DNA from 4 places in the Inquilinus sp. CA228 genome. Region 3 is predicted to be linked to each of the others. Evidence: riboswitches for the same ligand, from Rfam matches in the RefSeq annotation. Region 3 holds a riboswitch; each other region holds the start of a gene.
What was found. A riboswitch is a leader RNA that binds a small molecule or an ion and turns the genes downstream of it on or off. The one in region 3 is predicted to bind thiamine pyrophosphate.

Region 1: it holds a riboswitch for thiamine pyrophosphate, as region 3 does, so the genes downstream of both, thiB (thiamine ABC transporter substrate binding subunit) here and thiC (phosphomethylpyrimidine synthase ThiC) in region 3, are expected to answer to the same signal.
Region 2: it holds a riboswitch for thiamine pyrophosphate, as region 3 does, so the genes downstream of both, thiE (thiamine phosphate synthase) here and thiC (phosphomethylpyrimidine synthase ThiC) in region 3, are expected to answer to the same signal.
Region 4: it holds a riboswitch for thiamine pyrophosphate, as region 3 does, so the genes downstream of both, thiO (glycine oxidase ThiO) here and thiC (phosphomethylpyrimidine synthase ThiC) in region 3, are expected to answer to the same signal.

Annotation. Positions count from the first base shown of each region.
Region 1 is NZ_JBQJIK010000013.1:16,944-22,355, reverse strand. It holds gene ACTOWL_RS08330 (acetamidase/formamidase family protein) at 1-806, shown strand, start outside; gene lepB (signal peptidase I) at 803-1,507, shown strand; gene ACTOWL_RS08320 (peroxiredoxin) at 1,526-2,194, opposite strand; TPP riboswitch at 2,319-2,423, shown strand; gene thiB (thiamine ABC transporter substrate binding subunit) at 2,476-3,477, shown strand; gene thiP (thiamine/thiamine pyrophosphate ABC transporter permease) at 3,537-5,159, shown strand; gene thiQ (thiamine ABC transporter ATP-binding protein) at 5,140-5,412, shown strand, end outside.
Region 2 is NZ_JBQJIK010000049.1:14,599-20,010, reverse strand. It holds gene ACTOWL_RS23285 (vWA domain-containing protein) at 1-1,172, shown strand, start outside; TPP riboswitch at 1,227-1,321, shown strand; gene thiE (thiamine phosphate synthase) at 1,383-2,045, shown strand; gene thiD (bifunctional hydroxymethylpyrimidine kinase/phosphomethylpyrimidine kinase) at 2,042-2,842, shown strand; gene mmsB (multiple monosaccharide ABC transporter permease) at 2,948-4,171, opposite strand; gene mmsA (multiple monosaccharide ABC transporter ATP-binding protein) at 4,184-5,412, opposite strand, start outside.
Region 3 is NZ_JBQJIK010000005.1:12,061-17,472, forward strand. It holds gene ACTOWL_RS03320 (CHAP domain-containing protein) at 1-258, opposite strand, end outside; gene ACTOWL_RS03325 (MFS transporter) at 394-1,713, opposite strand; TPP riboswitch at 1,871-1,986, shown strand; gene thiC (phosphomethylpyrimidine synthase ThiC) at 2,052-3,857, shown strand; gene ACTOWL_RS03335 (phytanoyl-CoA dioxygenase family protein) at 4,019-4,915, shown strand; gene ACTOWL_RS03340 (hypothetical protein) at 4,958-5,412, shown strand, end outside.
Region 4 is NZ_JBQJIK010000024.1:63,569-68,980, forward strand. It holds gene ACTOWL_RS14085 (NUDIX domain-containing protein) at 1-266, opposite strand, end outside; gene ACTOWL_RS14090 (AMP nucleosidase) at 289-1,752, opposite strand; gene ftsY (signal recognition particle-docking protein FtsY) at 1,749-2,708, opposite strand; TPP riboswitch at 2,818-2,916, shown strand; gene thiO (glycine oxidase ThiO) at 2,907-4,109, shown strand; gene thiS (sulfur carrier protein ThiS) at 4,106-4,324, shown strand; gene ACTOWL_RS14110 (thiazole synthase) at 4,353-5,123, shown strand; gene ACTOWL_RS14115 (thiamine phosphate synthase) at 5,131-5,412, shown strand, end outside.

The DNA of each region.
Region 1 (5,412 bases), on a different contig from region 3:
TGCTGCCCAAGGGCGATTTCCACATCCCGCCCGAGATCCACGAGATCCATCAGCGTTGCGACCGGTCGACTCCCGGCCACATCCTGACCGGCCCGGTCGCGGTCCGCGGCGCCAAAGCCGGCCAGGTGCTGGAGGTGCGGATCCTCGACGTCTCGCTGCGCCAGGACTGGGGCTACAACGTGATCCGGCCGCTCGCCGGCACCCTGCCCTACGACTTCGAGCAAGAGCGGCTGCTCAACATCCCGCTCGACGCCGCGTCCGGCACCGCCCGGCTGCCCTGGGGGCTGGACCTGCCGCTCAGGCCCTTCTTCGGCGTCATGGGCGTGGCGCCGCCGAAGGGCTGGGGCCGGATCAGCTCGATCCAGCCGCGGGCCCATGCCGGCAACATCGACAACAAGGAGCTGGTGGCCGGCACCACGCTCTACCTGCCCATCTTCAACGATGGCGCCCTGTTCTCCTGCGGCGACGGCCACGGCGCGCAGGGCGACGGCGAGGTGTGCATCACCGCGATCGAGACGGCGCTGCAGGGCACCTTCCGGCTGATCATCCGCGACGATCTCGGCTTCGCTTATCCCCGCGCCGAGACCCCGACCCACCACATCACCATGGGGATGGACCCCGACCTTGACCGCTGCGCCGAGATGGCGCTGCGCGACATGATCGTGCTGCTGGGCGAGACCGCCGGGCTGTCGCGGTACGACGCCTACACCCTGTGCAGCCTGGCCGGCGACCTGCGCATCACCCAGACCGTGAACGGCTGCAAGGGCGTGCACATGATGATGGCGAAGAGCCTGCTGGGCCGATGATGCGCCGGCGCGAGGCGATCAGGCTCGCCGGACCCGCCCTGCTGGCCCTGTCGGCAGGCCCGGCCGCCGCGGCGACGCTCGGCGACTGGATCGACAGCGCCGGCATCGTTGCCCGCTTCGTCGCCGCCGGCATTCCTGTGCGCAGCTTCAACATCCCCAGCGCCGGCATGGCGCCGACGCTGGTCCCAGGTGACGTGTTCGTGGCGGATCTGCGCGATGCTGGAAAGACGCCGCGCCGAGGCGACGTGATCATGTTCCGCCCGCCGCGCAACACGTCACTCGTCTTTGTTCAGCGCGTGGTTGGTTTGCCGGGCGACCGGGTCCAATTGACCGATGGCCGTTTGTCGATCAATCAAAAATTGGCGAAACGTCGTGAGCTCGCCCCGTACACGATAGCTCTACGCGGCCAGAATAAGGTGATGCATCGATATGTCGAGACCTTGCCGCCATCAGACGGCGAACCGCCAGAACCTTACGAAATCCTGGAACGGAGCGACACAGGTCCGTTCGACCACACCGCGGAATACGTCGTTCCTGCCGATCACTGCTTCACATTGGGCGACAATCGCGACAACAGCCTCGACAGCCGCAGTGACCTGGGCTACGTGCCGATCGGGAACATCATCGGCCGCGCCGTCTACCGGCTGCGACCCAATTCCGGCTGGCTGGTGCCGCCGAATAGCGTCCCCGGGCTCGACTGAGCCCGGGGCGTCCGGACATCAGTCGCGCGGCTGGGCGACGGTGCGGAGGTAGGGCTTCAGCGTCTTGAAGCCGGCCGGGAACTTCTGCTTCGCCTCTTCGTCCGAGACCGAGGTGACGATGATGACGTCCTGGCCGTTCTGCCAGTCGGCCGGGGTGGCGACCTTGTGCTTGGCGGTCAGCTGCAGCGAATCGATCACCCGCAGCACCTCGTCGAAGTTGCGGCCGGTGGTCATCGGGTAGGAGATCACCAGCTTGATCTTCTTGTCCGGGCCGACGACGTAGACGTTGCGCACCGTCTGGTTGTTGACAGCGGTGCGGCCCTCCGAGGTGGTGCCGGCATCGGCCGGCAGCATGCCGTAGAGCTTGGAGACGGTGAGCTCGGAATCGGCGATCACCGGGAAGTTCGGTGCGTAGCCCTGGGTTTCCTTGATGTCCTGGGCCCAGCTCTCGTGCCGGTCGACCGGGTCGGCGCTGAGGCCGATCACCTTGACGTCGCGGCGGTCGAACTCCGGCTTCAGCTTGGCCACGGCGCCGAGCTCGGTGGTGCACACCGGGGTGAAGTCCTTGGGATGCGAGAACAGCACGCCCCAGGACGAGCCGAGCCAGTCGTGGAAGCGGATCCGCCCCTCGGTGGTCTCGACTTCGAAATCGGGCGCGTCCTCACCAATCGCGAGCGGTCCGGTCATTTTTACCTCCAGTTATCGTTAATTTTGTAATTTTACCGTGCCGCGGAGCCGATGTCATCAGGAGCCTTGTCGCAAGGCGGCCTGTCACCTCGTTGACACACGCAAGGCGCGCCCCGATGATGCGCGCGTCTTGCCGGGGTGCCCGAACGGGGGCTGAGAGGCGCGTCAGCGTCAACCCGACGAACCTGATCCGGGTCATGCCGGCGGAGGGAGCGCGAGACGACGCCTCAGGCATCGGCACGTCCCTCTCCGTTCCGCCTCGACCCAGCGGAGGAAACGCGATGCGCCTGTTTGCCGCCGTCCTGCTGACGGCCCTGACCTCCGCCCTCGCCGGGCCGGCCGCGGCCGAGACCCCGGTGCTCAAGGTCTACACCTATGAATCCTTCACCGCCGAATGGGGGCCGGGCCCGCAGGTGAAGAAGGCCTTCGAGGCCGAATGCGGCTGCACCGTCGAGTTCACCTCGGTCGAGGACGGCGTCGCCCTGCTGTCGCGGCTGAAGCTGGAGGGCAAGTCGAGCCAGGCCGACATCGTGCTCGGCCTCGACACCAACCTGACCGCCGAGGCGACCGCGACCGGCCTCTTCGCCCCGCACGGGCAGAAGCTCGACGGCCTGTCGCTGCCGGTGGCCTGGACCGATCCGGTCTTCGTGCCCTTCGACTGGAGCTACTTCGCCTTCGTCTATGACAAGACCAAGGTGCCGAACCCGCCGAAGAGCCTGCACGACCTGGTCGAGAACAGCGACCTGGAGCTGACCATCCAGGACCCGCGCACCAGCACGCCGGGCCTGGGCCTGCTGCTCTGGGTCAAGCAGGTGTACGGCGACAAGGCGCCGGAGGCCTGGGCGAAGCTGAAGCCACGGATCCTCACCGTGACCCCGGGCTGGAGCGAGAGCTACGGCCTGTTCCGCAAGGGCGAGGTGCCGATGACCTTCAGCTATCTGACCTCGCCGCCCTATCACGTGATCGCGGAGAACGACAGCAACGTCGGCGCCGCGGTGTTCAGCGAGGGCAACTACCTCCAGGTCGAGGTCGCGGCCAAGCTGGCCTCGTCCCCGCACCCGGAGCTGGCCGACAGGTTCCTCGCCTTCATACTGAGCCCGGCGTTCCAGGACCTGCTGCCGACGACGCAATGGATGTATCCGGCAGTGACGCCGAAGGCCGGCCTGCCCGACGCCTACAAGGCCCTGCCGACCCCGGCCAAGGCCCTGCTGTATCCGCCGGAGGAGGTCGCCGCCAACCGCGCCGCCTGGATCGCCGAATGGCTGCAGGCGACCAGTCGTTGAGCCCACGTAGGTTGGGTTCGCGGCCCGCGAACCCAACATCCCGCGGCGGAGCCAGCCTGTTGGGTTCGCCACGGCGAACCCAACCTACGGGGAGTGCACTTCCCTCCCTGCCCGGCCTGCTGGCCCTGCTTGCCATCCTGGCGCTGATCGCCACGGCGGCGACCGGCCTCCTCCGCGCCGCGTCCGGGATCGACCTGCTCTCCGTCTGGGCCGACCCCTATCTCTGGTCGATGCTGCGTTTCACCGCGCTGCAGGCCGGGCTGTCGGCGCTGATCAGCGTCGCCATCGCCATCCCGGTCGCCCGCGCCCTGTCGCGCCGCCGCTTCCCCGGCCGCACCCTGCTGCTGCGCCTGTTCGGGCTGCCGATGATCGTGCCGGCGGTGGCCGGCGCCTTCGGCATCCTCACCGTGTTCGGCCGCTCCGGCCTGCTCGCCGACCTGTTCGCGGCGCTGGGGCTGACCATCCGGCCGAACATCTACGGCCTGACCGGGATCCTGCTGGCGCATGTGTTCTTCAACATGCCCTTCGCCGTGCGCGTGCTGCTGGCGGCCTGGGGCACCATCCCGGCCGAGAGCTGGCGCCTGGCGTCGATGCTGGGGCTGCGCGGCGCCGACCTGTTCCGGCTGGTCGAATGGCCGATGCTGCGGCGCCAGCTGCCCGGCCTCGCCGCACTGGTCTTCCTGCTGTGCTTCACCAGCTTCGCCGTGGTCCTGACTCTCGGCGGCGGCCCGGCCTCGGCGACCATCGAGATCGCGATCTACCAGGCGCTGCGCTTCGACTTCGACCCCGGCCGCGCCGTCGCCCTGTCGCTGCTCCAGGTCGCGCTCTGCGCCCTGCTGGTGCTGGCGGCGATGCGGCTGACCGGCCGTGTCGCCGACGAGGGCGGCGTCGGCCGGCCGGTGCTGCGCGGCGACGGCCAGACGCGGGCAGCCCGGACGATCGACGCCGTGGTGCTGGCCCTGGCCGCCGGCTACGTGCTGCTGCCGCTGGTCGCGATCCTGGTCGAGGGCCTGGGCGGCATCGGCAAGCCGATCCTGTCCAGCCCGGCCCTGTGGCACGCCGCCGGGCGCAGCCTGGCTGTCGCCCTCGGCGCCGCCACGCTCGCTTTGGTGCTGGGCTGGGCGCTGGCGCACAGCATCGCCGTGCTGCGCATCGGGAGACGCCGCCACCGGCTGGCGCGGCTGTTCGAGCTGAGCGGCACTGTGGTGCTGGTGGTGCCGCCGCTGGCGCTCGGCGCCGGGCTGTTCGTCATGCTGCTCGGCACCGCCGACCTGCGGTTCTGGGCGCTGCCGATCGTCGCCATGGTCAATGCGCTGATGGCCCTGCCCTTCGTGCTGCGCCTGCTGGTCGGCGCCGCCGAGCTGGCGCAGCATCGGCACGGCAGGCTGGCCGACAGCCTGGGCCTGTCCGGCTGGGCTCGGCTGCGGCTGGTGGAATGGCCGCTGCTGCGCCGGCCGGCCGGCTTCGCCATGGCGATCGCGGCGGGGCTGGCGTTCGGCGACCTCGGCGCCGCCGCCCTGTTCGGCAGCGACGGCAACCAGACCCTGCCGATGCTGGTGGCGCAGCTGCTCGGCGCCTACCGGCTGCAGGAGGCGTCGACCGTGGTGCTGCTGCTGGTGCTGATGGGGCTGGCCCTGTTCGGCCTGATCGAGAGGATCTTCGGTGGCCAAGCCCCAGACTGAAAGAAACGCAATTGAGATCGAGGGCCTGACCTATCGCTACGAGGCGATGGCGATGCGCTTCGACCTGACGGTCGAGGCCGGCGCCTTCGTCGTGCTGTTCGGGCCGAGCGGCGCCGGCAAGAGCACGCTCCTGAACCTGATCGCCGGCTTCGAAGCGTCGCTGTCCGGCGCCTTGCGCCTGCTCGGCCGCGACGCGACGGGCCTGCCACCGGCGGCCCGGCCGGTCACCACGCTGTTCCAGGACCACAACCTG
Region 2 (5,412 bases), on a different contig from region 3:
CCTGGTTCGTCGCCAGCTATCCGCTGCTGGCGGCACTGGCGGCGACCTTCGAGATCATCGAGGACGAGGGGCTGTGCCGGCAGCTGGACATCGCCGTCGCCGCCGTCGACACCGAGCTGCAGCGGATCTACCTGAACCCGAAATTCCCCTGGACCCATGACGGGCTGAAATTCGTCATGGCGCATGAGCTGCTGCATGTCGGGCTGCGCCACGAGCCGCGTCGGCAGGGCCGCGACCCGTATCTGTGGAACATCGCCTGCGACTACGTGATCAATGGCTGGCTGGTCGAGATGGGCGTCGGCGAGGTGCCGTTCGACAGCCTGCTGCTGGACCCCGAGCTGGGCTTCGAGCGCGACTCGGCGGAGGCGATCTACGACCGCATCACCCGCGACCTGCGCCTGATCCGGCGGCTGAACAAGGCCCGCACCCTGCGCGGCCAGGGCAAGGTCGACATGCTGGGCGACCGGCCGCCGGCCTGGTGGACCGGGCCGGGCACCGACCTGGACGCCTTCTACCGCCGCGCTCTGGCCGAGGGGCTGGACCTGCATCTGGCCGGCACCGGGCGCGGCGAGCTGCCCGGCGAGCTGGTCGAGGAGATCCGGGCGATCCAGCACCCGCCGATCCCGTGGGACGTCCGGCTGGGCCAGTGGCTGGACGCCTTCTTCCCGCCGCTGGACAGCCGGCGCAGCTTCGCCCGGGCCAGCCGGCGGCAGGCGGCCACGCCCGACATCCCGCGGCCGGTCTGGCTGCGCCCGGAGGAGCGGCTGGCCACCCGCACCTTCGGCACGGTGCTGGACACCTCCGGTTCGATGCCGCCGCGGCTGCTGGCCCGGGCGCTGGGGGCAATCGCCAGCTATGCCGTCAGCCGCGAGGTGCCGCTGGTGCGCGTGGTGCAATGCGACGCCGGCATCCACGACATGGGCTACGTGCCGCCGGAGACGCTGCTGCAGCGGGTGGAGATCCGCGGCCGCGGCGGCACGGTGCTGCAGCCGGCCATTACCCGGCTCGAGGGCGATGACGGCTTCCCGCGCGAGGCGCCGATCCTGGTCATCACCGACGGCGCCTGCGACATGCTGTCGATCCGCCGGGAGCATGCCTTCCTGATGCCCGAAGGCGCCCGCCTGCCCTTCCGCAGCGCCGCGCCGCAATTCCATTTCGAGCGGCCGGAATGAGCCGCCCGGCCGGTGCGCTTGACACCGGCCTTCCCGGCTTGCGAGCCTGAGCCCGGAAGTGACACGGGGTGCCTGGAAACGGGCTGAGATCATACCCGTCGAACCTGATCTGGGTCATGCCAGCGAAGGGAGCCGTCACGCGATGCCCGACCGGGCCCCGGATCCTCAGGATCGATCGCCGACCGCCCCCTTCGCTGGAGGAGGAGCGGAATGGGTGCAGAGGCAACGGAAGCGGGGCGGCGCTTCGACCTGTCGGTCTATCTCGTCACCGACACGCGGCTGAGCGGGCCGCGCGGAGTCGCTGCCGTGGCCGCCGCGGCGGCGCAGGGCGGCGTCACCATCGTGCAGTTGCGCGACCCCGACGCCACCACCCGCGAGCTGATCGCCGCGGCCGAGGCGCTGCAGGCGGCGCTGGCGCCCCACGGCGTGCCCCTGGTGATCAACGACCGGGTCGACGTCGCCCTGGCGGTGGGGGCGGACGGCGTCCATCTCGGCGACCGCGACATGCCGGCGGCGGCGGCGCGGCGCCTGCTGGGCCCCGGCCGCATCGTCGGCGTCACCGTGCATGACGCGGCCGAGGCGCGGGCGGTCGACACCGAGATCGCCGACTACGCCGGCATCGGCCCGGTCTTCACCACCACGACCAAGGCGGAGGCGCGGCCGGCGATCGGGGTCGACGGCTTCCGGGCGCTGCGCCGGCTGGTGCCGCTGCCCGTGGTCGGCATCGGCGGCATCGACGCGGCCCGGACCGCCGATGTGATCGCGGCCGGGGCCGATGGCGTCGCCGTGGTCTCCGCCATCTGTGCCGCGCCCGACCCCGAGGCGGCCGCCCGGGCGATCGCCGCGGCCGTGGCGGAAGGACGGGCGCGATGATCCCCAATGTCCTCAGTATCGCCGGCACCGACCCCTCGGGCGGCGCCGGCATCCAGGCCGACCTGAAGACCTTCTCCGCCCTCGGGGCCTATGGCTGCGCGGTGATCACCGCGCTGGTCGCCCAGAACACCCGGGGGGTGCAGGCGGTGGAGCTGGTGCCGGCAGCCTTCGTCGCCCGGCAGATCGACTGCCTTCTCGCCGATGTCCGGATCGACGCGGTCAAGATCGGCATGCTGGCGACCGGCGAGATCGTGCGCACGGTGGCCGACGCGCTGCGCCGGCACGGGCTGAGCCGCGTCGTGGTCGACCCGGTGATGGTGGCGAAGAGTGGCGACCGGCTGCTCGACCCCGACGCCGTGGCGGCGCTGCGCGAGGAGCTGCTGCCACTGGCCATGGTGGTCACCCCGAACCTGCCGGAGGCCGCCGATCTGCTGGGCCGCGCGCCGGCCGAGCGACGGGACGAGATGCCGGAGATCGCCGCGGCGCTGCTGGCGCTCGGGCCCCGGGCCGTGCTGCTGAAGGGCGGCCATCTGGACGAGGCGGAGAGCCCGGACCTGCTGCTGAGCGCGGCCGGGTCCCTGACCCTGGCGGCGCCGCGCATCGCCACCCGCAACACCCACGGCACCGGCTGCACCCTGTCCGCCGCCATCGCGGCGCTACTGCCGCAGCGGCCCGACCTGAAGACGGCGGTGCGCGAGGCGAAGACCTATCTGACCGGGGCGCTGGAAGCGGCCGACCGCCTGTCCGTCGGCGGCGGCCACGGGCCGCTGCACCATTTCCACCGCTGGTGGGGATAGCCCACGCCTGCGTAGGCTGGGTTCGCGTTGGCGAACCCAGCGCTGCAACGCTCCGGCTGCGCGATGTTTGGGTTCGCCAACGCGAACCCAACCTACGAAACTCGCTCAGCCGACCTTGTTCTTGTTGTAGACGTCGAAGGCGACGGCGGCGAGCAGCACCAGGCCCTTGATCACCATCTGCAGGTCGATGCCGAGGCCGAGGATCGACATGCCGTTGTTCATCACGCCCATGATGAAGGCGCCGATCACCACGCCGGTGATCTTGCCGACGCCGCCCGAGGCCGAGGCCCCGCCGATGAAGCAGGCGGCGATGGCGTCGAGCTCGAACTGGTTGCCGGCCTGCGGCACCGCCGAGGTCAGGCGCGCCGTGGTGATCAGCCCGGCCAGCGCCGCCAGCACCCCCATGTTGATGAAGGTCAGGAACACCAGCCGCTCGGTGTTGATGCCGGACAGCTTGGCCGCCTTCTCGTTGCCGCCGACCGCGTAGATGCGGCGGCCGAGCGTGGTGCGGGTGGTGACGAAGGCGTAGAGCACCACCAGCACGCCCATCAGGATCAGGATGTTGGGCAGGCCGTTATAGGTGGCCAGCAGGTAGCCCAGCCCGGCCAGCGCCAGCACCGTCGCCACGTTCTTGATGACGAAGAACACCAGCGGTTCTTGCTCCACCCCGTGCTGGATCTCGTTGCGCCGGGTCTTGATGTTGAACCAGACCAGGATCAGCGGCACCGCCAGGCTGATCAGCAGCGTGGTGATCCAGACCTTGCCGTTGCCGGTGAACAGCTCCGGCACCGATCCGAACGGCTCGGCGATGAAGCCCGAGGACATCTTCTGGAACTCGACCGGCACCGGCCCGGCGCGCTCGCCGTTCAGCACCATGATGCAGAGGCCGCGGAAGGCCAGCATCCCCGCCAGGGTGACGATGAAGGACGGGATCTTGCGGTAGGCGATGAAATAGCCCTGGGCGGCCCCGATCACCGCGCCCAGCGCCAGGCAGGCGATGGCGGAGAGCCAGGGATCGACGCCCTCCCACACCATCAGGGCGCCGCCGACCGCGCCGACGAAGCCGGCGATCGAGCCGACCGACAGGTCGATATGGCCGCTGATGATGACCAGCAGCATGCCGAAGGCCAGCACGATGACATAGGCGTTCTGCTGGATCAGGTTGCTGAGGTTCAGCGGCGTGAACAGCCGGCCGTCGGTCGCGAACTGAAAGAACACCATGATCGCGACCAGCGACAGCAGCATCGCGTATTCGCGGATGTTGTTCTTCAGGAACTCGCCGATCCGGCTGTTCGCGCGACCCTGCAGGGCGGTGGTTTCGGTGGTCATTGCCGTGCTTCCCTAGGCCCGTTCTTTCGAGCGCATGATCGCCCGCATGATGCTTTCCTGAGAGGCTTCCCTGGCCGGCATCTCGGCGACGAGGCGGCCCTCGTTCATGACGTAGATCCGATCGCACATGCCCAGCAGCTCGGGCATCTCCGACGAGATCATGATGACGCCCTTACCGGCCGCCACCAGCTGGTTGATGATGGTGTAGATCTCATATTTGGCGCCGACATCGATGCCGCGGGTCGGCTCGTCGAGGATCAGCACCCCGGGCTCCGCGAACAGCCACTTGCTCAGCACCACCTTCTGCTGGTTGCCGCCGGACAGGTTGACCGTCTTCTGCTGCACCCCGGAAGAGCGGATGTTGAGCTTGCGCCGGTAGTCGAAGGCGACGCCCAGCTCGCGCATCTCGTCGATGATGCCGCGGCGGGCCACGCCCGGAAGATGGGCCAGCGGGATGTTGTGCTGGATCGAATCGATCAGCACCAGGCCCAGCTGCTTGCGGTCCTCGGTGACATAGGCGAGGCCGGCGGCGATCGCCTTGGGCACGGTGCCGAGGTCGGCCGGCTGCCCGCGCATGGTCGCGGTGCCGGTGATCTTCTGGCCGTAGGACTTGCCGAACACGCTCATGGCGAATTCGGTCCGCCCCGCCCCCATCAGCCCGGCGATGCCCACCACCTCGCCGGCGCGGACATGCAGGTCGATGCCCTTGATCATCTGCCGGTCGCCATGCAGCGGGTGGTAGACGCTCCAGCCCTTCACCGCCAGCAGGGTCTCGCCCGGCTTCGGCTCGCGCTCGGGGTAGCGGTCGGTCAGGTCGCGGCCGACCATGCCCTTGATGATGCGGTCCTCGTTGACCACGCCGCCGCGTGCATCCAGCGTCTCGATGGTCGACCCGTCGCGCAGGATGGTGATCGAATCCGCGACCTTGGTGATCTCGTTCAGCTTGTGCGAGATCAGGATCGAGGAGATGCCCTGGCGCTTGAACTCCAGCAGCAGCTCCAGCAGCGCGTCGCTGTCGCTCTCGTTCAGGCTGGCCGTAGGCTCGTCGAGGATCAGGAGCTTGACCTCCTTCGACAGGGCCTTGGCGATCTCGACCAGCTGCTGCTTGCCGACGCCGATATTGGTGACCAGCGTCGACGGGTTCTCCTTCAGCCCGACCTTGGTCAGGAGCGCCCGGGCCCGGACCAGCGTCTCGTTCCAGTCGATGACGCCGCGGGTCGCCACCTCGTTGCCGAGGAACA
Region 3 (5,412 bases):
GCCCAGCACCAGCACGGCGCCGGAGCGCGGCGCGCCGCCCTTGCCGTAGACGCCGTCGGCCTGGTCCCACCAGGTCCAGGCGTCGCCCTTGATCTGGATGCCGGAGACGGCGCGGGCGTAGGGGACGCATTCCTCCGGCGCATTGGCGGTGACGTAGCGGGCGACGCCGCTGCCGGTCGGGTTGCGGACGATCTCGCGCCCGCCACCGCAGGCGGCCAGGGCCAGCGCGATCGACAGCACACAGGCACGGCGCAGCATCGTTCTCAACCGATGACTCAGAAATCCACCCCAATGCGTTGGAATGTAGATTTTTTTAGGATTCTGGTCAAGATCGAGACGAGACGGCGGAACCGGCGGTCGACGGTTCCAGGCCGACGGGCCGGTGAGGAGCGCTCAGTGCGCCGCGGCGGGCAGGTCGGTGCCGCCGAAGGCGGCGGCGTCCGAGGCCGGGATCGGGTCGCGGACGATGATGACGTAGCCGACCGCGGCCACCAGCGCGACCGCGGCGCCGACCAGCAGGGCGAAGGTGAAGGACCCGGTGCCTTGCAGGATGAAGCCGGTCACCATCGGTGCCAGCGCGCCGCCGACATAGCCGCCGAAATTCTGCATGGCGCCGAGCGAGGCAGTGGTGTTGGCGGGCGCCGCCACCGGCGCCATCGCCCAGGCCGAGGTCGAGGCGATGTAGAGCAGGAACAGCGAGATCGAGATGGCGCCGACCGCGATGGTGATGCTCGGGGTCAGGGCCGCCAGGGTGGTGAAGCCGGCGGTCGCCACCATGGCCCCGGCCATCGGGTATTTCCGGCTGTTCATCGGCGACAGGCCGCGCGTCACCAGCCAGTCGTTCAGTCGCCCGCCCAGGATGCTGCCGACCACGCCGCACAGGAAGGGGATGGCGGCGACGATGCCGGTGCTGGCGATGCTGAGGTGGCGGTCCTGCTCCAGATAGACCGGCAGCCAGGAGTTGTAGATCCAGGTGACGTAGATCACGCCGAAGAAGCCGAAGATCATGCCCCAGGTGGTGCGGAAGCCGAACAGCCGCTTCCACTCGGTCCAGGTGACGCCGCCGCCCGTGGTGGCTGGGTCGCCCTCGGTCAGGTAGCGCTGCTCCTCCTCGGTCAGCCGGACCTCGGCCGGGTTGCGGTGCAGGGCGTAGAAGGCGATGGCGACGAGCAGGCCGAGGATGCCCATGATCGCGAACATCCAGCGCCAGCCGAAGCTGAGCATCAGGAAGGTCAGGACCGGGGCGGAGATCGCGGTGCCGAGGGTGGAGGAGCAGTTCCAGATGCCGGTCGCGGTGCCGCGCAACCGGACGTTGAACCAGTCGCGGACGATGCGGGCGCTGGTCGGAAATTGCGGCGCCTCGCCCAGCCCCAGCACCATGCGGATGGCGAAGAACTGGGTGAAGTTCCGGACCAGGCCGCCGGTTGCCTGGGCCAGCGACCACAGGCCGAGGCTGAGCGACAGCATCAGCCGCGGCCCCAGCCGGTCGACCAGTGCGCCGGCCGGAAGCTGGGCGAAGGCGTAGGCCCAGAGGAAGGCGGAGAGCAGCAGCCCCATCTCCGACGGCGAGAAGCCGAGATCCTGACTGATCAGCGGGTTGGCCACGGCCAGGGTGGCGCGGTCGATGTAGTTGACCACGCCGCTGAGCACCAGCAGCGCCAGCGCGGTGACCTGGATGGTCCGGATGCGGGCCGATCTCGGGAGAGCCGCCATCGTTTCCTCCGCTTCGTCTTTCCGACTGTTGGGCGGAACCTTGGAACCGGTCCCGGGCAATTGCCAGACAAAACGATCGGACTGCCATCCTGTCGCAGGATCGCCGGCTTGGTGCACTCCCTCGCTTGACATCCCGTCCCGGGGCGCGCTCTGATCGGGGCGTTCCGAGGGGAGCTCCGGTAAGGAGCTGAGACACCACACCATCTGCGACGTGGGAACCCTTCGAACCTGATCCGGGTCGTGCCGGCGTAGGGAATGGAACCACATGCGCGCTCAGCCGTTTTTTCCGCTTTCCGTCTTTGGCACGCCCTCAATCCGTCCGATCGAGGAGGCCGTGGATGCCCAAGGACGTCATCCCCACAACCGTCACCACCGGCCCGCTGCCGGCGTCGCGCAAGGTCCATGTGCCGGGCGAGCGCAACCCCGACCTGCGCGTCGCCATGCGCGAGATCGTGCTGTCGCCCGAATCCGGCGAGCCGCCGCTCCGGGTCTATGACGCCTCCGGCCCCTACACCGACCCGGCGGCGCTGATCGACATCGGCGCCGGGCTGCCGGCACTGCGGGCCGGCTGGATCGCCGCCCGCGGCGATGTCGAGGCCTATGACGGCCGCACCGTGCGGCCGGAGGATGACGGTCGCCGCCCCGGCGAGGCCGCCAACCTGTTCGAGTTCCCGCGCGGCGAGCGGCGGGCGCTGCGGGCCCGCGGCGGCACCGCGGTGACGCAGATGGCCTATGCCCGGGCCGGCATCGTCACGCCGGAGATGGAGTATGTCGCGATCCGCGAGAATCTCGGCCGCGAGCGGGCGCAAGAGCAGGCGGCGCGCGACGGTGAGAGCTTCGGTGCCGAGATTCCGGACTACGTGACGCCGGAATTCGTGCGCGACGAGGTGGCGCGGGGCCGGGCGATCATTCCCTCCAACATCAACCACCCGGAATCCGAGCCGATGGCGATCGGCCGCAACTTCCTGGTCAAGATCAACGCCAATATCGGCAACTCGGCCGTCACCTCCTCGATCGCGGAGGAGGTGGAGAAGATGGTGTGGGCGATCCGCTGGGGCGGCGACACGGTCATGGACCTGTCGACCGGCCGCAACATCCACACCACCCGCGAATGGATCCTGCGCAATTCGCCGGTGCCGATCGGCACGGTGCCGATCTACCAGGCGCTGGAGAAGGTCGGCGGCGTGGCCGAGGACCTGACTTGGGAGATCTTCCGCGACACGCTGATCGAGCAGGCCGAGCAGGGGGTCGACTACTTCACCATCCATGCCGGGGTGCGGCTGCCCTACATCCATCTCACGGCGAAGCGGGTGACCGGCATCGTCAGCCGGGGCGGCTCGATCATGGCGAAATGGTGCCTGGCGCATCACCGCGAGAGCTTCCTCTACACCCATTTCCGCGAGATCTGCGCCATCATGCGGGCCTATGACGTCGCCTTCTCGCTGGGCGACGGGCTGCGGCCGGGATCGATCGCCGACGCCAACGACGCGGCCCAGTTCGCCGAGCTGGAGACGCTGGGCGAGCTGACCAAGATCGCCTGGGAGCACGACGTCCAGGTCATGATCGAAGGCCCCGGCCATGTGCCGATGCACAAGATCAAGGCCAATATGGACAAGCAGCTGGCGGTCTGCGGCGAGGCGCCGTTCTACACGCTCGGGCCCCTCACCACCGACATCGCGCCGGGCTACGACCACATCACCTCCGGCATCGGCGCGGCGATGATCGGCTGGTTCGGCACCGCCATGCTCTGCTACGTCACGCCGAAGGAGCATCTCGGGCTGCCGGACCGCGACGACGTCAAGACCGGCGTCGTCACCTACAAGATCGCGGCCCATGCCGCCGACCTGGCCAAGGGCCATCCGGCGGCGCAGCGACGCGACGACGCCCTGTCCCGCGCCCGCTTCGAGTTCCGCTGGCGCGACCAGTTCCACCTGTCGCTCGACCCCGACACGGCGCTCGCCTACCACGATGAGACGCTGCCGGCGGAAGGCGCCAAGACCGCGCATTTCTGCTCGATGTGCGGCCCGAAATTCTGCTCGATGAAGATCACGCAGGAGATCCGGGCCGCGGCCGAGGCCGGGATGGAGGAGATGTCGGCTCGGTTCCGCGAAGGCGGGGGAGAGATCTACCGCGCGGCCGAGTGACCGCCGGCCGGTCCCGCGGCCGAGATGAAAATCATTCTTGGTGCGCAGGGAGACGACCGGTATAGGACTCGTGGCGGAATTTGACCGCTGGCGGCCCGGGGCGGGCTTCCGTCCCGGGCTGTCGTCGACGGCGTGACGGCGCTCGGCGCGAGGAGATTTCGATGGCAGCCCTTTCCGAACACGCGGCCAAGGCCGGGCTGATGACCCGGTTCCTGGTGCAGCGCCGGTTCCGGCGGGTCGCCTGGCGCGACTGGGTGGCCGACCGGATCGCCAGCCGGGTCGGGCGCGGCCCGGTCTCCGGCACGCCGGAGGCCCAGGGGGCCGCCACGGCCCTGACCGCCGAAGGCTTCGCCATGACGCCCTGGCTGATGACCCCCGACCGGGTCGCGGAGATGCGGCGCCACTTCGCCGGGCACCCGTCGTTCAACCCCTACAAGCCCGAGCACGGCAGCTTCCAGGCGCCGGAGCAGGCGCCGAAGGGCACCCATGTCGCGCATTTCCGGCCGGATGTGGTGGTGAACGCGCCGCATGCCCTGGCGATCGCCAACGACCCGGCGGTGCTGGAGGCGGTGCAGGCCGCCCTCGGCTGCAAGCCGACGATCAGCTACATGGCCGCCTGGTGGTCGATCGCCGGGGACGAGGAGGGGCAGCACGCCGAGCTGTTCCACCGCGACTATGACGACTGGCGCTTCATCAAGCTGTTCGTCTACCTCACCGACGTCGATGCCGGGGCCGGGCCGCACATCTATGTCCGCGGGTCGCACCGCGAGGACCGGCTGATGCCGATCCGGCGCTATTCCGACGCCGAGGTCGAAGGCGCCTTCGGGCGCGAGCGCTTCGTCCGGTTCGAAGGCCCCGCCGGCACCAGCTTCCTGGAGAACACCTTCGGCTTCCATCGCGGCCAGCCGGCGCGGACATCGGCGCGGCTGATCTTCCAGGTGGTCTACTGCCAGGGCCCGATCCTGTATGGCCCGCTGCGCCCGATCGTCGAGGCCGGCCGGGTGGCCCCGGGCCTGACGCTCGACCCGCACGTCAACCGCGTCTACCTGCGGGCCTGACCCGGATGATGATCCCAGGGTCGCCGTGAGCCGCCCCCGGCCATGGCGCTGGCGATGAACCTCGCCCGGGTCAGGGCGGTCGGCGGCCAGGCGGCGCTGTTCCTGCTCGCCTTCGCGCTCGGCAAGGGCTCCGCCTTCTTCGGGCCGCTGCTGCTGTCGCAGGTGATGAGCATCCAGGACTACGGCACGGCCGAGCTGGGGCTCAGCATCGGCGTGATCGGGGCGCAGATCCTCAGCCTCGGCATCCCGGGCGCGATCCCGCAGCTGGTGCTGATCCGCAAGGACGACCGGGTCCTCGACCTGCTGTTCTTCGTCGTCGCCACGATCGGCCTGATCGGCCTGGGCGGCGCCGCCGTCGCCTGGGCCACCTCTGGTCCGCTGCTGCCGGTCTTCGCCGGCGTCGCCATCGCCGGCGCCGGGGCGCAGGTCGCCGCCAGCGTCTACTACCGCGCCATGGGGCGCCGCTTCGGCATCCTGGTGGCCGACAACCTGGCGCT
Region 4 (5,412 bases), on a different contig from region 3:
TAGTGCCACTCGACCCCGCCGGCGGCGTCGCGGTGGATCGAATCGACCGCGGTGACGATGCCGATCGCCTCGGCCTCGACCCCGGCCTCCTCGCGGGTCTCGCGCAGCGCCGCCTCGAACAGGGTCTCGCCCAGCTCCTGGCTGCCGCCCGGGATGCTCCACTGCCCGGCCTGGGGCTCCTTGCCGCGCTGGATCAGCAGCAGCCTGTCGTCGCGCCAGACCACGGCGCCGACGCCGATGCGGGGCCGGTCCATCTGCGGAGACATATGGTTGTCCTGCGGCATCGACCTACTGGAACGCCACTTCGGCGAAGCTGCGCAGCTTGCGGCTGTGCAGCTGCTCCAGCCCCAGCTCGCGCAGCCGCTCCATCGCCCGGATGCCGATCTGCAGGTGCTGGCCGACCTGCTGCTTGTAGAAGGCGTCGGCCATGCCCGGCAGCTTCAGCTCGCCGTGCAGCGGCTTGTCGGAGACGCAGAGCAGCGTGCCGTAGGGCACCCGGAAGCGGAAGCCGTTGGCGGCGATAGTCGCGCTCTCCATGTCCAGCGCGATGGCGCGGCTCTGGCTGAAGCGCTGCACCGGCTCGCGATAGTCGCGCAGCTCCCAGTTGCGGTTGTCGATGGTGGCGACCGTGCCGGTGCGCATCACGCTCTTCAGGCCGTAGCCGGTCAGGCCGGTGATCTCGCCGACCGCGCGTTCCAGCGCCACCTGGATCTCGGCCAGCGCCGGCACCGGGACCCAGACCGGCAGGTCGGCGTCCAGCACGTGGTCCTCGCGGACATAGCCATGGGCCAGGACGTAGTCGCCCAGCTTCTGCGTGTTCCGCAGGCCGGCGCAGTGGCCCAGCATGATCCAGGCATGCGGCCGCAGCACCGCGATGTGGTCGGTGATGGTCTTGGCGTTGGACGGGCCGACGCCGATGTTGACCATGGTGATGCCGGAATGGTCCGGCCGGGTCAGGTGATAGGCCGGCATCTGCGGCAGCCGCGCCGCCGGGGTGCCGCGGGCCCGGCCGCCGGGCATGGTGATGCGGTCGCCCGGCTCGATGAAGGCGTCGTAGCCGCCGCCGTCGCCCTGCATCAGCCCATAGGCGATGCGGATGAACTCGTCGATGTAGAACTGGTAGTTGGTGAACAGGACGAAGTTCTGGAAATGCTCGCAGCCGGTGGCGGTGTAGTGCTTCAGCCGGAACAGCGAGTAGTCCGCCCGCGGCGCCGTGAACAGCGCCAGCGGGTGCGGCTCGCCCGGCGGGATCAGCGCCGTGCCGTTGACGATGCTGTCGTCCATCATCGACAGGTCCGGCAGGTCGAACACCGCCCGCATGTGCAGCATGCGCTCGCGGGTCAGGTCGCCCTCGACATGCATGCCGTCGGGGAAGGCGAAGTGGATCGGGATCGGCGTGTCGCTGACCCCGACCTCGACCGGCACATGGTGATTGTGGATCAGCTGGCCGATCTGCTCGGTCAGGTAGCGGTGGAACAGCGACGGCCGCGTGATCGTGCTGATGAAGGTGCCCGGCCGGTCGACGAAGCCGTAGGACAGGCGGGTGTCGGCCCGGCTGAAATCCTCCACCGTGACGGACAGGTAGGGGTAGCAGGCGCGCACCCGGCTCGCCGGCTCCTCGCCGCGGGAATAGGCGCGAAAGGCGTCGCGCAGCAGGCCGGTGTTGGCGTCGTAGATCGCGTGCAGCCGGGCCACGGCCTCGGCGGCATCGCTGAACTGCTCGGGGGCGAAGGTCTGGGAGGTCTTGCTCATGACTCGACTCCCATCAGCGACCGGCCGAACTGCTCGGGGTCGAAGGGCCGCAGGTCGTCGATGCTCTCGCCGACGCCGATGGCGTGCACCGGCAGGCCGAAGCGCTCGGCCAGCGCCACCAGCACGCCGCCGCGGGCGCTGCCGTCCAGCTTGGTCAGGATCAGGCCGGTGACCGAGACCAGGTCGCGGAACACCTCGACCTGGCTGTGCGCGTTCTGGCCGGTGGTGGCGTCCAGCACCAGCAGCACGTCATGCGGCGCCGTCGGGTCGATCTTCTTCAGCACGCGGATGATCTTGGCCAGCTCGGCCATCAGATTGTCCTTGTTCTGCAGCCGGCCGGCGGTGTCGATCAGCAGCACGTCGCGGCCCTCGGCCTTGGCCCGGGTCAGCGCGTCGAAGGACAGGCCGGCGGCGTCGGCGCCGGGATTGGCGGTGACCACCGGGCAGCCGGAGCGCTCGCCCCAGACCTGCAGCTGGTGCACCGCGGCGGCGCGGAAGGTGTCGCCGGCGGCGATCATCACCGAGCGGCCGTCCTCGCGCCACTGCTTGGCCAGCTTACCGATGGTGGTGGTCTTGCCGGTGCCGTTCACCCCGACCACCAGCACCACCTGCGGCTTGCGGTCAGAGGAGAGGGTCAAAGGCTTGGCCACCGGGCGCAGGATCTGCGCCACATGGTCGGCCAAGGCGCGCCGGACCTCGTCGCCCGACACCTCCTTTCCGAAGCGGGTGCGGGCCAGCTCGGCGGTCAGCTTGGCGGCGGTGGCCGGGCCGAGATCGGCCTGGATCAGCAGCTCCTCCAGCTCCTCCAGCGTCGCATCGTCCAGCTTGCGCTTGGTGAAGATGCCGCTGATGCCTTCGGTCAGCTTGGCGGAGGAGCGCGACAGCCCCTCCTTCAGTCGGGTGAACCACCCTCGTTTCGGCGCCCCTGCGCCGCCGTCGTTCATCTGTTCTGTCATGCGCGCTGTCTTAACACGCCGCGTGTGACCTCCGTAAGTCGGCCCGGCGCGGGGCAGGGGCGTTGCAAGAAAAGGGCTTGCAACCAACCCGCCTCCGGGACTGAAATGGCGGCATCGGCTGGGGTGCCCACCGTTACGGCGGGCTGAGATCATACCCATCGAACCTGACCTGGATCATGCCAGCGGAGGGAGCCTGAGATGACCGGCGTTCCGATTCCGTCTTTTTTGCAGGCCGACTCCGTCGGCCCGATGCCCCTGCGCGGGGCCCGACCTCGCGTCGCCATCATCGGCGCCGGGGTCAACGGCCTGGCCATCGGCTGGCGCCTGGCCCGCGCCGGCTGCCCCGTCGACGTCTACGACCGCGGCCCGGTCGGGCGCGAGGCCAGCTGGGCCGCCGCCGGCATGCTCGCCGCCGGGCTTGAGGCCGAGCCGGGGGAGGAGGCGCTGTTCGGCCTGTGCCGCCACGCCCAGGACCTCTGGCCCGGCTTCGCCCGTGAGGTCGAGGCGGCGTCCGACCTGCCGATCGGCTATCGCGACGAGGGCACGCTGGCCGTGGCCCTGACCCGCGACGACGCGGCGGAGCTGCGCTTCTCCGCCGACTATCAGGCCAAGCTCGGCGTCGATCTGCGCTGGCTGACCGGCGCCGAGCTGCTGAAGCGCGAGCCGATGCTGCGGCCGGGCCTCGCCGCCGCCGTGCACAGCCCGGCCGACCACCAGGTCGACAATCGCTGGCTGGTGCCGGCCCTGGTGGAGGCGCTGCGCCGGGCTGGCGGCGGGCTGCACGACCACGCGGAAGTCGAGGCCGTGGTCACCGATCGCGGCCGGGCCAGCGGCGTGGTGGTCGCGGGCGAGGCGCGGCCGGCCGATGTCGTGGTGCTGGCCGCCGGCGCCTGGTCGGGCGGCATCGCCGGCATCCCGCGCGAGGCGCTGCCGCCGGTGCGGCCGGTGAAGGGCCAGATGCTGGCGCTGCAGATGGACCCGGCGGCGCCGCTGCTGCGCCACGTGCTGTGGGTCGGCAAGGCCTATCTGGTGCCGCGGCTCGACGGCAGGCTGATCATCGGCGCCACGGTGGAGGAGCGCGGCTTCGACACCACCGTCACCGCCGGCGGCATGCTGTCGCTGCTCGACGCCGCCTGGCGCGCTTTGCCGGGGATCGAGGATCTGCCGGTGATCGAAAGCTGGGCCGGGCTGCGCCCCGGCAGCCGCGACGACGCGCCGGTGCTCGGCCCCTCGGCGATCGAGGGGCTGGTCCTCGCCACCGGCCACCACCGCAACGGCATCCTGCTGCTGCCGGCGACGGTCGAGGCGGTGGCCGGCACCATCCTCGACGGCAAGCTGCCGGAGGCGGCGGAGCCGTTCCGCATCGACCGCTTCACCCGGATCGCGGAGGCGGCGCAATGAGCGTGCCAGGGACCGTGAATGTGAACGGAGAAACCGAAGCCGTGGCGCTCGGGGTCAGCGTGCTCGACCTGCTGCTGGCCAAGGGCATCGACCCGGCGGCGCGCGGCACCGCCGTGGCGCTCAACGACGCCGTGCTGCCGCGCGCCCGCTGGCCTGAGCATCGCCTCGCGGCCGGCGACCGGGTCGAGATCGTCCGCCCGTTTCAAGGTGGTTAGGGCCAGGGCGGCTGAGGAGAGAATGGAAATGCAGGACCCCTTCATCATCGCCGGCGTGGCGCTGCGATCGCGCCTGTTCATCGGCTCCGCCGGCTATGCCAACCGGCAGCTGATGCTGGACTCGATCGAGGCCTCGGGGGCCGAGGTCGTCACCGCCTCGATCCGCCGGATCAGCCTGGAAGGCTATGCCGAAAGCCTGGTCGACCTGGTCGGTGACCGCTGGCGACTGCTGCCCAACACCGCCGGCTGCATGACCAGGCGGGACGCCATCCTGACGGCGCAGCTGGCGCGCGAGGCGCTGGGCACCACTTGGCTGAAGCTGGAGTTGATCGGCGACCGCGAGACCCAATACCCGGACGTCGCCCAGCTGGTCGAGGCGGCCGCGGAGCTGGTGCGCGACGGCTTTGTGGTGCTGCCCTACTGCAACGACGACCTCGTCACCTGCATGCGCCTGGCCGATGCCGGCTGCGCCGCGGTGATGCCGCTGGGCTCGCCGATCGGCTCCGGCCTCGGCATCTCCAACCCGCATGCGATCGAGATGATCTGCAGCCGCATCCAGGTGCCGGTGGTGCTGGACGCCGGCATCGGCACCGCCTCGGACGCGGCGCTGGCGATGGAGCTCGGCTGCTCCGCCGTGCTGCTGTCGACCGCCGTGGCCAAGGCGCGCGACCCGGTGCGCATGGCCCGGGCCATGGCCGCGGGAGTCGAGGGCGGGCGCCTGGCCTCCCGCGCCGGCCGGATCCCGAAGCGCCGCCTCGCCGACCCCTCCAGCCCGCAGCTCGGCCTGATCGGGACGTGATGGGCCCATGACCGGGCTGCCGTCGCCGCCGCTGCTGCTGATCACCGATCGGCGCCAGGCGCCGCGGCCGCTGGAAGGCGTGGTGGCGGACGCGCTGGCCGCCGGCTGCCGCTGGGTCAGCCTGCGCGAGAAGGACCTGCCGGCGGCGGAGCGGCTCGCTTTGCTGCGCCGGCTGCGTGCGCTGGCCCGGCCGGTCGGGGCGGTCGTCACCGTCCATGCGGATCCGGAGGCAGCGGCCGAGGCCGACGGGCTGCATCTCGCCGCCGGCGGCGACCCGGAAGCGGCGCGG